DNA from 4 places in the Paenibacillus sp. KS-LC4 genome. Region 3 is predicted to be linked to each of the others. Evidence: predicted binding sites of a transcription regulator. Region 3 holds the regulator's gene; each other region holds the start of a gene.
What was found. The regulator Rex, encoded in region 3, represses fermentation and respiration genes when NADH is low (regulators of the CRP and FNR family bind a similar motif). The targets are predictions, from matches to a motif close to TTGTGAAATATTTCACAA.
Positions count from the first base shown of each region.

Region 1: the regulator Rex is predicted to act here: its motif matches at 1,788-1,805, upstream of nirB (nitrite reductase large subunit NirB).
Region 2: the regulator Rex is predicted to act here: its motif matches at 2,018-2,035, upstream of V5J77_RS22530 (L-lactate dehydrogenase).
Region 4: the regulator Rex is predicted to act here: its motif matches at 1,700-1,717, upstream of V5J77_RS25205 (formate/nitrite transporter family protein).

Region 1 covers NZ_CP145905.1:2,120,448-2,124,666, forward strand. The annotation lists gene V5J77_RS09055 (LamG-like jellyroll fold domain-containing protein) at 1-1,302, shown strand, start outside; gene V5J77_RS09060 (hypothetical protein) at 1,347-1,529, shown strand; gene nirB (nitrite reductase large subunit NirB) at 1,873-4,219, shown strand, end outside.
Region 2 covers NZ_CP145905.1:5,311,186-5,315,404, reverse strand. The annotation lists gene argS (arginine--tRNA ligase) at 1-571, opposite strand, end outside; T-box leader at 645-882, opposite strand; gene V5J77_RS22530 (L-lactate dehydrogenase) at 941-1,906, opposite strand; gene V5J77_RS22525 (EamA family transporter) at 2,307-3,200, shown strand; gene V5J77_RS22520 (iron-containing alcohol dehydrogenase) at 3,324-4,219, shown strand, end outside.
Region 3 covers NZ_CP145905.1:3,607,401-3,611,619, reverse strand. The annotation lists gene dinG (ATP-dependent DNA helicase DinG) at 1-1,586, shown strand, start outside; gene V5J77_RS15185 (redox-sensing transcriptional repressor Rex) at 1,583-2,239, shown strand; gene V5J77_RS15180 (amidohydrolase) at 2,211-3,521, shown strand; gene V5J77_RS15175 (DUF5590 domain-containing protein) at 3,521-4,048, shown strand; gene V5J77_RS15170 (hypothetical protein) at 4,194-4,219, shown strand, end outside.
Region 4 covers NZ_CP145905.1:5,941,966-5,946,184, reverse strand. The annotation lists gene V5J77_RS25210 (L-lactate dehydrogenase) at 1-765, opposite strand, end outside; gene V5J77_RS25205 (formate/nitrite transporter family protein) at 819-1,640, opposite strand; gene V5J77_RS25200 (pectate lyase) at 1,926-2,597, shown strand; gene V5J77_RS25195 (response regulator) at 2,931-4,219, shown strand, end outside.

The DNA.
Region 1 (4,219 bases), 1.5 Mb from region 3:
AACGGGCGGTACATTGAAGGCATCAAATATTTAAACAGTGTGGTAAAGTGGACCAACATTACAGTTCCGGCAGACGGAAACTACCGATTAGATATGATTGGTGGAAGCGGCGCTGCTGCAAGCATGCGTAATCAAGCAAATACAGGGAACGCAAATCAACGTATCAATTCGGAATGGTTTGTCAAGATTGATGATCAGCCCTCCTTCAAGATTGTGCTTCGTGCGGATTATAGCATGCAGTTATTAGGAGGAAATACAAGTTTTGTTGATTTGGAGCAAGGGACGCATTCGCTTAGTATTAGTAAATACAATTTGGATACGGGAGAAGAAGGCCAAGGGGAATCCACGCTTGATGCAATTGAATTGACTTATAACGGCCAGCCTGAGGAGCTCCCAAATTATCGTGTACAGGCAGAATTTGCCGAGTATGATACTGCAAAGGGATTGTCGAGAGAAAGCAGTCTCGAAGGTTTTGAAGGCGCAGGGTATTTGACTGGTTATGGCCATGATTCCGACGCAAATACTCGTTTCGTCACGAGTGTGCTTCACGACGGCATGTATGATTTGAAGATTCGATATTCCTCATCCAATAATGGAGTCATTCATGTGGATCATGACCGCAAACCTGTTGTAAATATTTCTGTTGTAAAAACTAATGATCAATGGAAAGAAGCAACGTTGCGTATATTTTTACGCAAGGGTATAAATCTGATAGATATCCAATCAAATGCGGAGCTTAGTCTGGATTATATCGATGCAGCTTTTGTTGACAAAACGCCAGTCTTCTCAATTGAAGCTGAAAATGCTGTGATTAATGGAACACCGGCCGGCTCTGAATTGCCGTTCATTCGGAATGATGCCTTTGCGAAATATGCTTCAGGCGGGAAGTATGTAAACGGGATTACCTCTTACGACGGTGTGGTCCGAAATCTTGAAATTAAAGATATCGTTGTGCCGACAGCTGGGAAATATAAGCTGGTTGTCACATATGCGAATGGTGAAAGCGCGGGTACACATGCCTATAACAATGATGTTGTTGAGAGATATGCACAAATCAGCGTAAATGGTGCTGAGCCGCAAACGGTATACTTTAAAAATACGATTTCGTGGCAGCAATTCAACACACAAACGATAGATGTTGAACTGAAAGCAGGCAGTAATACAATACGATTCTCAAATAATAATACGTATGACGGTGGTTCTAATCCATATGGGGGAATTGGCGCTCAGGGCTTTACTCCCTACACCTCCGTACCGCATCAGTATACGCCAGCGTTCGATCGATTCGATATTTATCCGTGAATACCTGTCGATAACGATAACGGCGGCGGTCATAACGGCTGACAGTGACACGGACTGGCATCGGCTTGCAATCCTGTGACGCTCATCGCATTGTCGTATATGGCACGAAGTCGTCAATAAATGGCAGCGAGGCGGAGGTGCTTCAAGGCGAGAGAGGCAAGTATATCTCGTTAACGTTGAGTAAGGGGGCGGACGTTGCGATTGCATTTATTTTGGCCGATGTTTAGCCTGCATTAGCAAGGAGGAGAGGACTTCTGAGATCAATCAGGCGTCCTCTATTTTTTTATTACTGACCATCGTCATTTTCAGAGGACTATGAGGGCAATAGCGAATCTGCTGTCCGGTTAAGGCCTGAAATGGGAGCAAAAACCACAATAGCGGAACCACGATCCGCTATCCTCCGCAATTGTATTCTCGGTATCTGCGTTCCTAGCAACAAACGCATACCGTCATTCCTTCAGCCTAGTTTATTTTAATCGCTCGACATGTGAAAAATATCACATACCCGTCGTTTGTTGTTGTTTATACTAATGGTAAGAACATTGAAGGCTGTTCAGGGAGGCGTTTACAATGGGAGCAATACGGCAAAAGCTTGTACTGATTGGCAATGGGATGGCGGGTGTAAACACGCTGGAGCATATCCTCAAGCTGTCACCGGATCATTACGACATCACGGTATTCGGCAGCGAGCCGCATCCAAACTATAACCGGATTATGCTTTCTTATGTATTGGAGGGCAGCAAGACGATAGACGATATTATTTTGAACAGCTGGGCTTGGTACGAGGAGCATCATATTACGCTGCATACGGGAACGACGATAACGGCCATAGATACGCAGCAAAAAATCGTGCTTGCGGACAATGGGCTGACCGCAGCCTATGACCGTCTAATTATTGCTACAGGCTCGAATCCCATTATACTGCCCGTTCCCGGGCATGAGAAGCAGGGCGTCGTAGGCTTCCGCGACATTGCAGATTGCAGCGTCATGCTGGAGACAGCCAAGCAATATCGCAATGCAGCCGTTATAGGCGGCGGGCTGCTCGGTCTGGAAGCGGCCAAGGGCTTGCTCAATTTGGGCATGAATGTGACGGTCATCCATTTGATGGCGGATTTAATGGAGCGCCAGCTTGACCCAAGCGCTTCGGCGATGCTGAAGGCGGAGCTGGAGCGGCAGGGGCTGCATTTTCTCATGGAAAAGCAGACAGCGGGCATTTACGGCGGTGAGCGCGTAGAGGGGCTGACCTTCAGCGATGGAACGAAGCTGGAATCAGACTTTATCGTTATGGCAGCGGGCATACGGCCTAATACAGCATTGGCCAGCGCAAGCGGCATTGAAGTAAAGCGCGGCATCGTCGTCGATGATTATATGCAAACGTCGGCGGAAGGTGTGTACGCCGTTGGCGAATGCGCCGAGCACCGCGGCGTGTGCTATGGTCTTGTTGCTCCGCTGTTTGAGCAGGGAGCCGTGCTTGCGAAGCAGCTATGCGGCGTGCAAACGAAGCCTTACGAGGGAACGCAGCTGTCGACCAAGCTGAAGATTTCGGGCGTAGACGTTTTTTCGACGGGCGCCTTCCTGGATCAGCCAGAGCTGACGGTCATTCGCAAGCAGGACGACTGGAAGCAGCAGTACAAAAAGCTGCTGCTTAAGGGGGATACCATTGTTGGCGGCGTGCTTTATGGCGATGTCAGCGATTCGAGCCGGATTCAGCAATGGGTGCGCGAAGGGGCTGCCATGACAGAGGCTATATATGCGGAGCTGATGGGAGCGGCTGGCACCACGCTATCGGCTGCTGACCGCGTAGCGCAAATGGCTGATGATGAAATCGTATGCGGCTGCAATGGCGTATCGAAGGGGCATATCGTAAAGGCGATCAAGGACAATGCGCTTACTTCGGTTGATGAGGTGAAGGCGTGCACAGGGGCAGGTCGTTCGTGCGGTGGCTGTATACCGACCGTTAGCCACCTGCTGCAATATGTGCTGGGTGACGAATATGCCGGGCAGAAAACAAAGACGGGCATGTGCGGCTGTACAGATCTCAGCCGCGATGAAATCGTAGCTGCGATTAAAGAAAAGCATTTGACGACGGTGAAAGAGGTTATGCATGTACTGAATTGGCATAACCCGGAGGGCTGCTCGAAATGCCGTCCAGCAGTCAATTATTACTTGGGCATGCTATGGCCGCAGGAGCATGAGGACGAGAAGGATTCGCGCTTCGTTAATGAACGGATGAACGCCAACATTCAGAAGGATGGCACCTACACGGTCGTGCCGCGGATGTATGGCGGCGTGACGACGCCGGAGGATTTGAAGAAAATTGCCGATGTTGCCGTGAAATATGATGTGAAAATGGTCAAGGTGACCGGAGGCCAGCGGCTTGATTTGATCGGAGTTGCGAAGGAGGATTTGCCGCTCGTATGGGAAGAGCTGGATATGCCGTCGGGCTATGCCTATGCAAAGGCGCTGCGTACAGTGAAAACTTGCGTCGGCCAGCAATTTTGCCGCTTCGGTACACAGGATTCGATCGGTATGGGCATTCGACTGGAAAAAACATTTGAGCGGATCGATATGCCCGCCAAGTACAAAATGGCCGTGAATGGCTGTCCGCGCAACTGCGCCGAGTCGTGTACGAAGGATGTTGGTATCGTCGGCAATGACGGCGGCTGGGAGATGTTCGTTGGCGGCAATGGCGGAATCAAGCCGCGCATCGCCGACCTGCTGTGCAAAGTGAAGACGGATGAAGAGCTTGTGCAGATCGTGGGTGCTTTTACCCAATATTATCGTTTGACGGCGAATTATTTGGAGCGCACTTCGGAGTGGGTGGAGCGCATGGGGATAGAAGCGATCAAAGCGGAAGTTGTTGACAATATGGATCGACGCTGCGAGCTTTATCAGGATATTTTAGCCGTGCTAGCCG
Region 2 (4,219 bases), 1.7 Mb from region 3:
GCACATACAGCTCCAAATAGCCTTTAATGGGATCGGCTGCAAGCTGCTGCTCGTCGCCCCATTTGAGATAGGCGGTAATCATCTTGCCGAATTGCGTGCCCCAATCGCCGAGATGGTTGACGCTGACCGTCTCATAGCCAACCTTGCGCAAAATGTGGTACAGCGCATTGCCGATCATCGTCGAGCGCAAATGTCCAATGCCGAACGGCTTCGCAATATTGGGCGAAGACATGTCGATAATGATGCGCTCGCCATTCCCAATGGCTGCGTGCATGAGGCTTCCGCTTTGCCAATCTGCGATAAGCTGCGCCGCTGTCAGCTCCCTATTCCATTTGAAATTCAAATAGGGGCCGGCAGCCTTAACGCTCCAGCTCGCGTCTATTACGAGGGGCTCCAGCTGTGCGGCGATGTTAGCAGGGCTTTGTTTCATCGTGCGGGCTAATGTAAAGCAGGGGAAAGCGGCGTCGCCAAGCTTCTCATCGGGCGGATATTCCAGTAAGGGCCGAATTTCTGCTTCGGGCAGAGCGAGTACATTCGCCAGAGCTAGCGCTATTTTGTCCATTAACAGCATCATCATCTTCCTCTCCAATATACATGTTCAGGCAAGAGCAGAGCAGCACGCAAAAAAGACCCCGTCTCTACAATTAAGAGACGAGGCCTGTTATCCCCGCGGTACCACTCTTGTTGCCGCCTCCGAACAAAATAAAGGAAGGGCATCTCGCCGTTGTAACGGTGCTGAACCGGACGTCCCTAGCGCGATTGCTCGCTTCAGGCCGCCATCTCCCGGGTGCGCTTCACCTAACCGTCCATTGCCGGCTTTCACTGCTCCGGCTCGCTTGAAATGGCTCCTATTTAGGTTACTCTCCCGTTCCTTGATGTTAATTAACAGCTATCATATCGAATACGATTAGAAAAATCAATCCGTTTTTTTAAATGTAGGCTATTCTTTCTCGGTTACTAAAGATAGGCTCTCAATCGCCTGACGTATTATTGTGCATGAGCGCTCCATCAGCCGCTGCTCCCGCGTCGTCAGCTTGAGCTCGACGATTTCCTTAACCCCGCAGCGGGCAATAATGGCAGGTACGCCGGCACATACATGCCGCTGGCCATATTCGCCGTTTAATATGGCGGACACGGCAATAATGCGATGCTCGTCGCTTAAAATGGAGCGGGTAATATGCGCCAGCGCATTACCGATGCCAAAGCTGGTCGAGCCTTTGCGCGTATAAATTTCCCACCCGGCATTGCGGGTCTGCTCAGCGAGCGCTCCAAGCTTCACATTTGCAAAGCGCTCCGGATGCTGCGCTAAAATATGCAGCAGCGGCTTTCCGCCAACCGTCACATGCGACCAAGCGGGAAACTGTGACTCGCCATGCTCCCCTAGCACATAGCCCTGCACGCTGCGGGCATCAACGGGAAAATGCTCGCAAAGCAGCGTTTTGAGCCGTGAGGAATCAATCGACGTTCCGGTGCCAATCACTTGGCAGCGCGGCATGCCGGACAGCTCCCACACGACATACGTCACAATATCCACAGGATTGGCGGCCGCTACAAAAATTCCGTTGAAGCCGCTGTTCATAATGCGAGGAATCATCGTTTCATAAATCTCGCGCACCGTATGCAGTACATCCAGTCGATCATCGCTGCCCACTGGATACGCTCCTGCACATAAAAGAATCACATCCATATCTCCGCACTGCTCCAGCGTCCCGGCAGCAACCTTCGTTCGACCATGGACAAAATCCATGCTGTGCGATAAATCGAGCGCCTGTGCGTAAGCACGATCAAACGTGCGGTCAATGAGCAGCAGCTCATCGCAAATATACTGGTTAATTAAGGAATAGGCGCAGCTAGAACCGACCTGACCAACTCCAACAATGGCGACCTTGCGCGCTTTATTGGCCATCCTATAGCATCTCCTCTGCCGTTAACTCTTTAAGCTATTATATGCGGCAGCCAGCCCATCATGTGACGGCCATGTTCATTCCATGTTTGTCTATGTCACATGCATAGAAAAACGTGAAAATATGCACATTTCCATCTGCCAGCGATTGGCGATGAAGGCTCTCTTTTTCAACATATCCACAGAGTTGTACACATTATCAACAGTATTCAAGTTAAGTGTTTTCCGCTTCCTATAACACTTATCCACATATAAACAGGGAGGATTGTCCACAATGTGCAGGCCGGAAGACCTAAGGTTGAATAGAGATAAACGGCTTATTTTCGTGCATTTACAATCTGACCTTCAGCTGTCATGATAGGGAAAGTATGTGTGGGCAGACAGAGATGGAGGAATGGCATTCATGTGGCTTTTATTATCCTTGCTGGCGGCGACGAGCTTTGGGCTGCGGGGGATTTTGTATCATTGGACGAGCCAGCAGGCGCTTAATCGCAATGCGCTGCTGTGTGGAGTGTTTTTCTCAGGAGCGCTGATTACACTAGCTTGTACGCTGGCAACAGGGGAGGCTTTCACCGTGTCATCGCTCATTGGGGTGCAGATGGGGCTGTTCTCTTTCGGGGCGAATGCAAGCATGTTTAAGGGCTTTGCCGTGGGCAAAGCCTCTCTTGTTGCGATATTGACCGCACTGCCTTCGGCGATTGTTGTCGTTGTCGCCTTCGCGGTATGGGGAGAGACGCTGAATATGGCGCAGCTGAGCTCCTTTATTATCATTATCGCGGGTATATTGCTGGTGCGTTATTCCAATGATATTACCCGTGGCAATTTGCAAGGAGCGCAATGGGGGCTGCTGGCGATGCTGCTGTTTGCCGGAAACGATCTGTCGGGAAAATGGTCGACGCTAATGGATGCGCCGTTGTTTCCGACGCTTGTCTGCATGTTCAGCAGCGGCTCGATCTGCTTTGGGCTGTGGTGGCTGCGCGATATGCGCTCGCTGCGCTTTGCCTCCCTGGCAGCAGGCCATTCAGCTGACTTGGTGAACAAACGGGGCTGGAGCTTCCGCCGCACGTTTTCCGTCGGGATGGCGGTCGGTATTACCAATGCGGTCGGTATGATGTTTATTGTGACGGCTTTTGATGTGGGGAAGGCGGGGCTGGTGTCGGCGGTAACGGCGCTTAATGTACTGATTGTGCTGCTGTATACACGCTTTGTCGTTAAGGAGCGTTTCACAAAATTGGAGACGATCGGGATATGTGCCGCGTTCGCAGGCATCCTGCTTATGCGTTTGTATGGTTCATGAAGCTGTGCAGCGCGCAGAATACAGGCGAGTTAAGTACGAAACGTCTATAACTTTAGAAAACTCAGTGAAAGTGTTATAATACAATCGTTCACTTATTTTAATTATCGGGAGGTTTCACTGACTATGAAAGATTTTGAATTGTACAACCCTACCAAGCTCGTATTCGGAGCAGGGAAGGTACAGCAGCTTGGAGAGCTGGTCAAGCCATATGGGACGCAAGTTTTGCTCGTATATGGCGGTGGAAGCATCAAGCGTTCGGGGCTTTATGACGAAGTGATTTCCCAATTAAATAGCATTGGCGCAACCGTTCATGAACTGTCCGGCGTGGAGCCTAATCCGCGTCTGACGACAATTAATAAAGGCATTGACATTTGCCGCAGTGAAAAAATCGAATTTGTGCTCGCCGTTGGCGGCGGCAGCGTACTGGATGCTTCCAAGGCGATTGCAGCTGGGGCGCTGTACGATGGCGACGTATGGGATTTCACAATTCGCAAAGCGGTCATCCAAGAGGCCTTGCCTATCGGTACTGTGCTGACGCTTGCTGCTACGGGCTCGGAAATGAACGGCAACGCGGTTATTTCCAACTGGGAAATCCAGCAAAAACGCGGTCTTGGCAGCAAGCATGTCTATCCGAAGTTTTCGATTCTTGATCCGAAACTGACGTACTCCGTACCGAAGGATCAGACAGCAAACGGCATCGTCGATATTATGTCTCATGTGTTTGAGCAATATTTCTCCCTGACAACCGATACGCCGCTGCAGGAGCGCTTTGCTGAATCGATTTTGCAAACCGTTATTGAAAACGGTGAAAAAGCAATCGAAAATGGCTCTGACTATGAAGCCAGAGCAAACTTGCTGCTTGCCGGCACCTTTGCGCTTAACGGCACGCTGCCGCTTGGCGTTGTGACGGACTGGGCGTCGCATGGCATTGAGCATGAGGTAAGTGCGATTTATGATATCGCCCATGGCGCAGGGCTTGCGATCATCTTCCCGAACTGGATGAAGCATGTGTATCAAGA
Region 3 (4,219 bases):
ATTATCATCGCGCTAAGCATGAAGCCAATATTGCGGATGTATGTATTACGAATCATTCCATGCTGTTTACAGACATTCAGGCCGATCATCGGCTGCTGCCGACCTACAGCCATTTGATTGTCGATGAGGCGCATCATGTGGAGGAAGTAGCAAGCAAGCATCTGGGCATGCAGCTAGGCTACTATACGATAACCAATGCGTTTACACGTATGTTTAAGGACACTCGTTCCGGGCTGCTGCCATCGCTGCGCATTCATCTCCAGCAGGAAAGCGATGAGCGGGTGCAAGGCTGGCTGGAAACGATTGATACGATTATTCCCGCCTTTACGGAAGTGAAGGAGCATTGGGAGAGGCTGTTTGAAATGCTATTCAGCTTTGTTCAAGCTTCTCCTGATGCGACGGGGGAAAACAATCAATCGGTCTACCGGTTGCGAGGCGATAGCCTCCCGGAAGGCTGGTCGGAAGTGCTCGCTGAAGAGACCAATATTCATACGGAGCTCATTCGCGTGCTGAAGACGGCTGAGAAAATGTCCGAGGAAATTAAAGATCGTATAGATGAGCTGGCTGTGCAGGCGCTTGTAACGGACTTGAATGGCGCCTTGCGCGATTTGACGAGAGTCAAGGATGATCTGCGCAGCTTTATGAAGGTCGATCAGACGACGGACGTGTTCTGGCTGGAGGCTAATATGACCTATAAGCATCGCTCGCTGCATCTTTATGCGGTGCCTATTGATGTGAGCAGCCAGCTTCAGCAGTATTTATTTGATGTGAAGGACAGCATTATTTTAACGTCCGCCACTCTATCGGTGCAAAAATCATTCCAGTTCGCTCAAGAGCAGCTTGGACTTGGCGGCTTTGAAGAAGCGGGCAGGCTGCGTACCGTGCAGTTGGCATCGCCCTTTAATTATCGTGAACAAGCGCTCGTTATTATTCCGCGCAATTTCCCTGTACTTAAAGGCTCAGCGGGAGAGCCTGCATTTATTTCCATGCTCGTCTCTTCCTTGGCAGATGCGGTGCAGCAGACAAATGGCCGAATGCTAGTGCTGTTTACCTCTTACCGAATGCTCAAGCAGGTATACGATCCGCTTAAGGCGGCGCTTGCAGCCACCAGCATTCAAGTGCTGGGTCAAGGCATTGACAGCGGTAATCGTACGAAGCTGACGCGGCGGTTTTTACAGCAGCCAGAGTCTGTGCTGCTTGGTACAAGCAGTTTTTGGGAAGGCGTTGATATTCCTGGCGAAGCCTTAACCTGCCTTGCTATCGTCAGACTGCCGTTCCAACCGCCGAATCACCCGCTGCTGGAGGCGAAGTCGGAATTGCTCCAGCGCCAGAAGCAAAATCCATTCATGAAGCTGTCCATCCCGCAAGCGGTTATTCGCTTCAAGCAAGGGTTTGGCAGGCTCGTGCGAACCGCGAAGGATAAAGGGATTGTTATAATTTATGATACGCGGGTTATTGAAACGTATTATGGCAAGCATTTTCTCTATTCTTTGCCTGGACCGAAAATTGAGCATATGCATATCGAACAAATTGTCCCGAGAATGAGAGAATGGCTTGGTGCTGAGAAGGAGGAGGAGAACGGGTGAAGCAGACGAAAATATCGGAGGCCGTCGTAAGACGCCTCCCCATTTACCTGCAAGTGCTGAACGAACTGAACAACCGGGAGGTGCAGACCGTTTCGTCCCAGGAGCTTGGCGTCAAGCTGGATTTAAATCCGGCGCAAATCCGCAAGGACTTGGCGTATTTCGGCGATTTTGGCCGCAAGGGCATCGGCTATGACGTGACGTATTTGATCGAAAAGATTCGCCAAATACTCAAGCTTGATCAGACGATTAATGTGGCGCTTGTCGGTGCGGGTAACTTGGGTCATGCTCTATGCAATTATAATAAATATTCTAAAGACAATATGAAAATTATTGCTGTGTTTGATGTGCATCCATCTAAAATAGGCTCGCAAATTAATAATTTGACCGTCATGCCGATGGATATGCTGAAACAGACCGTCGAAGAAAACAATATCCGAATCGGCATTATTACCGTTCCCGGGTTTGAAGCGCAAAACGTTGCTAATCAATTTATTGACGCGGGCATTGAAGGCTTGCTCAATTTTGCCCCTGCAATATTGAAGGTACCAGAGGAAATTCGCATTCATCATGCCGACTTTACGAAAGAGCTGCTAAGTCTGGCGTATTACTTGGAGAGGGAAAGGGATGACGATAATGAGCCAAATTTGGATTGAAAATGGACGTTTTGTAACGATGGAGGACGGCGAGCATGTGCTTCAAGGGCATATGGTTGTGACCGATGATCGCATTACATATATTGGAGCAGAGGTTCCAACTGGGCTGCAAGCCGATGTTCAGAAGCTGGACGGCAGCAAGCTTGCTTTTATGCCTGGCCTCATAAACACGCATGGGCATGCAGCTATGACCTTGCTGCGCGGCTACTCCGATGATCAAAACCTGCAAGTCTGGCTGGAGCAAAAAATGTGGCCGATGGAGGGGAAATACATCGACCTTGATACACGTGCGGGCAGCGCGCTGGCCGTAGTAGAAATGCTGAAATCCGGTACAACGGCTTTCGTGGATATGTATGACCGTATGGATCAGCTAGCTGAAGTTGTGGAACAGTCCGGCATTCGCGGCTGTCTGACGCGCGGCGTTATTGGCCTCTGCCCAGAGGATGTGCAGCAGGCGAAGCTGGCGGAAGCGATTGCTTTTGCACGCGATTGGAATGGCAAGGCAAATGGCCGTATCACGACGATGATATCGCCGCATGCCCCTTATACTTGCCCACCAGATTATATTGAAAAATTTGTGCAGGCTGCTCATGATTATAATTTGCCGCTGCATACGCATATGTCAGAATCAATCGCTGAGGTTGAGCAAAACGTTCGCGACTATGGCGTTCGTCCTGTTCAGCATCTCGACAATTTAGGCTTCTTCTCGCGTCCTGCCCTCGTTGCTCATGCTGTTCATTTGAATGACGAGGAAATTGCGCTGCTGGCTGAACGCAATGTAGCTGTATCGCATAATCCAGTCAGCAATCTCAAGCTGGCAAGCGGCATTGCTCGCGTTCCAGATTTGCTCCGCGCAGGTGTAACCGTATCTCTAGGTACGGACAGTGCGGCGAGCAACAACAATCTTGACCTGTTCAAGGAGATCAACCTTGCGGCTCTGCTGCATAAAGGCGTTTCTGGAGATCCGACGGTTGTGCCAGCGATTGAAGCTTTGCGTATGGGTACCGTATACGGCGCTCGTTCGATATGGCAAGAGGATTCCATTGGCCGCCTGCGTGTAGGCATGAAGGCTGATTTCATCGCTATTGATATTGAACAGCCGCATTTTTATCCACAGACGGATATTGTATCCCATTTGGTATATGCAGGCTCTGGCCGCGACGTTAAGCATGTATGGGTAGACGGGCGTCAGGTTGTACGGGATGGCGAATGCACATTGCTCGATGAGGAGAAAATTCGTCATGATGCCCAGGCGAGCTTCGAGAGGTTGTTGAAGGCATAATGCGGGCGAGAACGAGAAAGCCGTTTTGGACGGTAAAACGGGCTGTCTTTATTTCATTTGTTTTTGTTATCGCCTTGTTGACCGTTACGATTGTTTATTACCGCGATGTGCATAAGGAATTATGGGCAGAGGAAGCTCCAATTAAGGCGTATGCTATAGAGGCTGCAAAGTTAACGGAAGTTACAGGCATAACGAAGCAGGTGTGGGATGGCATTTCCTGGGTCGTACAAGGGAAAACCGCGGATGAACAAGAAGTTTACGTATTTCTGACAGCAGCCGAAGGTCCTGTCCTTACACTGAAACCAACGGAACATATTACAGCAGAACAGGCGGAAGCGGCTTTACAGAGCAGCGAGCCGGATGCGGCTATAAAAAGGACACAGCCGGGATTGCTGAATGGCGAGCCCGTTTGGGAAATTTTTTATAGCCGTGATGAAGCGATAACGAAATATTATTACGCTTTTTATTCATTCCGTGACGGCGTATTTGTGAAGCAATATCGTTTAGTCGGTGACAAAGCGTCCTAGCTGTAAATGCTGCTTTAGCTGTAACAGTTGGAATTGCTGGCTATTATTACACCCCCTCATTCAGAAGACGATGTGATATACTTTCGTGTATCGGAGTTGATATACGCGAAGTATATCACCGTCATTTTGAGAGGGGGATTTTTCGATGTTCAAACTCAGGTTTATGCCGAT
Region 4 (4,219 bases), 2.3 Mb from region 3:
GCCGAGGTAGTTGTCGAGCAGGGTCGATACGTTCAGCACAGCGCCTTCATCCTGCAAAATAGCGGTGCAGATGCGGTCAAGCGCCAAAGCGATGGCATAATACGTAGCGCCTTTGGCTTCGATGATTTGGTAAGCGGCATCGCGTGTACCGGTGAAAATCCGGTTCTTCTGCTCGTCGTTCAGCTCAAGCTCCGTACCTGCGACGTTCGACAAGCTCCATACTGGCAGCTCGGAATCGCCATGCTCTCCAATAATCGGCGCGTGAACGCTGCGCGGATCAATATTAAGCTCTTCGCCAATCAGATAGCGGAAGCGTGCACTGTCGAGCAGTGTACCCGAACCGATGACGCGATTAACGGGCCAGCGCGATTTACGCAGGGAGAAGTAGCTCATGACATCTACCGGGTTTGAGGCGATTAGCAGAATGCCATCGTCATTATATTTTAAGACCTCGTCAATAATTTGATCAAAAATCGCAACGTTGCGCTTCAGCAGCTGAATACGCTCTTCGCCGGGACGCTGCGCGACGCCTGCTGTAATAATAATAATATCTGCGCCTTTGCAGTCCTCGTAAGTGCCCGCCCATACCTTCGTGCCGCCAAGGAACGGCATGCCGTGGTTCATGTCGAGTGCGTCGCCGATTGCTTTTTTCTCATTGGCATCAATAAGCACCAGCTCATCCATGCGATTGCGAAGCAGAAGCGTGTAAGCGGTTGTCGAGCCTACAGCCCCAGCGCCAATGACAACAATTCTTGATTTTTTCATATCCGATCTCTCCCTGTCTAGTGATATAGCTGCTTCCTAATTCTGCTCTGCGGTTAATCGTGCAATTTCTCTTGTGCTTGTTCTTGTGCGTGCTCCTCTTTGTCGAAATAAGGCTTGTTCACGAAATAATACATATATGCCATTAAAACGCCGCCGCCAATCAAATTGCCGAGTGTGACAGGCACGAGATTGTGAATGACGCCGCCGTAAGTAATCGTGTCGGGATGGTCGACGACTAGTGCGATGGCGAAGGTGCACATGTTGGCAATGCTATGCTCATAGCCCGAAATAAAGAAGCAGAAGACGAACAGCATCATCGAAAACATTTTTGCCCCGTCATGCTTCATGCCCATTGGAATAAAGAAGGCAAGACAGACAAGCCAGTTACATAAAATCGCCCGGAAAAACAGCTCCCACGACGATGTATGCATTTTCGCTTCGACGACGCTGAGCAGGAACGTATTGACCTTCCCGCTGTCGAACAGTCCAGTTGTCATAATGAGCAGGGCGAATACGGCTGCTCCGAGCATGTTGCCGCCGTAGCTTGTCAGCCACATTTTGATAACTTCTGTCCATTTGAGCTTGCGCCGCAGTGCGGTAAAGGAATAATAAAACGTATTGCCGGTAAACAAGTCGCCGCCACCGTATGCGATGAGAATAATAGCAGCACCGAACGTAAGCGCGGCCATCGGATAAGCGAGTGGAGAATGCTCGGCGTAAAAAAAGTTGCCCGTCTTGAAGGCGACGATTACCCCAAAGCCGATGAACATGCTGGCGAGCATGGACCTGGAAATATAGCGAATATAGCTTTGCTTAAAAATCATATGCTTCTTCTGTGCGAGCTGCTCGACTTTGCGCAGCGCTTCTGTTTCCATGAGCCATCACTCCTCTTGCTGCTTACTGAGGTTAGAATAACACAGGAAGGCGCAATTGATTGTGACATTCATCACAGGATAAGGCGCAAATTGTTACAGAATAAGGGATTCCCGGCGGGCTGGGCAACTACTGAGCTAATGATTATTCCTGTAATGCCAAATATTAGGTATTATTCTAATAGATGCAAACGGAGGTGCACATCTATTTGCATATAAGGAAGTGGCATTAACGGATGAGAGGCTTTACCACAACCCAATTAAATGGAATAAAGGAGAGTTTATTCAATGAAAAAATGGATTGGTGCTCTATTATCTTTGGCCCTTATTATTGCAATTGCTGGTGTACAGCCTGCTCCTGTAGCGGCGGCAGAAGTTGTAAACGCTACCATTATTGTTCCTAAAAATACAACCTTCGATGGCCAAAACAAAGTTTTTGTCGCGAACCCAAGCACGCTAGGTGATGGCAGCCAAGCGGAAAATCAAAAGCCAGTATTTCGTCTGGAGGCAGGCGCAACGCTGAAAAATGTTATTATCGGCGCACCGGCTGCTGACGGCGTTCACTGCTATGGCAACTGCAACATTGAGAATGTAACTTGGCAGGATGTAGGCGAGGACGCTCTGACTCTCAAGTCCTCCGGCACGGTTAATATTACAGGAGGCGGGGCATATAAAGCCTATGACAAGGTGTTTCAAATAAATGCAGCCGGCACCATCAATATTAAAAATTTCAAAGCCAATGACATCGGCAAGCTCGTTCGTCAAAATGGCGGCACAACCTTTACCGTTACCATGAACCTATCAAATAGTGATATTTCCAAGGTGAAGGATTCGATTTTCCGCACCGACAGCAGCTCGACAACGGGCAAAATTACGAATACACGTTATTCCAACGTGCCAACGCTCTTCAAAGGTTTTGCTTCCGGCAAAACCAGCCAATCTGGAAACACGGCTTATTAGGAACTCCTTTCAGTTGGAACGCTGAGGCAGTCTGATTAAGGCTGCTTCGACGCTCCATCAGCTCGAAAAGAGGACTGCCCCCCCGTAAGTAAGCCTGTTTATACATCTTCAACAGGGTCTGTGCCGAGATTTGGCGGCATGGGCTCTGTTTCCCGTTTTGCGACCATTTACATATCTATATTTTCCCATAACTTCAGTCATTTATTGACATCATATGCCCATGCTTCACCCTCTTTCCAGAAAACTTGAAAACGAATATGATAAATAGCATATTTAAGGAATCAGGTCATTGCGGCTGCTCGGCCGCGAAGTTAAATAGCGGAGGGATAAACGATGTATAAAGTGCTGTTGGTGGATGATGAAGAGGAGACGCGCAGCGGACTGCTGGAGGAAATTGCATGGGCGCGCCATGGCTTTGAAATCGTAGATACGGCAGCGAACGGTCGGGAAGCGATGGAGCTGATCGAGCGTTTGGAGCCGGACATCGTAGTGACGGATATTAGCATGCCGTATATGAATGGCTTGGAGCTGGCGGAATGGACGAGGAAGACGTATCCGCTGACGCGCATCGTTATTTTTTCCGGCTATGATGAATTTGAATATGCCCAGCAGGCGATCGGCCTGCAGGTGGATGAATATATTTTAAAGCCCTTTTCCGCGCAGCAACTGCTTGAGGTCATGGACAAGGTGAAGGAGCGGCTAGATGATGAGCGTGAGAAGCGGGAAAATATGCAGCTGCTTGAGGAGCATTACCGTACAAGCCTGCCGGTCGTAAAAGAGCTGTTCCTGTCGTCACTGCTCTCCCGCAAGCTTCCGCTGCGGCATATTGAGGAGAAGGCAGCGAAATATGAGCTCGATTTGGCGGGGGAGGCTTACATTGTGTCTGTGCTGCACACACCTATTTTGGAAGCGCTACCCGGTATTCCGCTGCGGACAGCTGAAAGCTCGCTTGCAGCCTCCAGCGATCTCGACCTCAAGCTGTTTGCTCTTCGCAATGTGGCGGAGGAGGTATGGGGCAGGCTCGGGCTGGGCAAAGTTTTTCTGCATCAAGATCAGGTGGCGCTGCTTGCAGTTGGGCGAGGAGGTGACGCCCCGGAGCTAATGGAGCGGACGCTGGGCGGACTCGCTGAAATGCTGCAAAATATTCGGAAATACTTGCGTTTTCCAGTGACCATTGGGGTCAGCTCGACATTGCCGGATGTCGCGCAGCTGAAGCAGGGCTACGGGGAGGCGCAGCAGGCACTGGATTATCATAATTTGGTGGGCAGCAACCGGATCATTTGCATTGATGATGTGGAAACGCGCTACGTTGAGGAACTGCAATTCGATGAGCTCAAGGAGCAGGCGCTCGTTCGGTGCTTACGGGTAGGCACGCATGAGGAGCTGGAGCAGATGGTGGCTGCGCTTTTTGATGAGATTGAAGGCGTTCATGCCGCTTATCGGGAGTATCAGCTGTACATGCTGGAGATGATGACTGCGATTATGAAGCTTGTGAAGGAGGCAGGGCTGAATCTGTATGAAGTCATGGGCTACGAGCTGCAAATTTATGCGGAGCTGGAGCAGCTTAGCGGGCTTGAGGAGACGAGAGCTTGGTATATGTCGCTCTGCGAGAAAATCCGCCA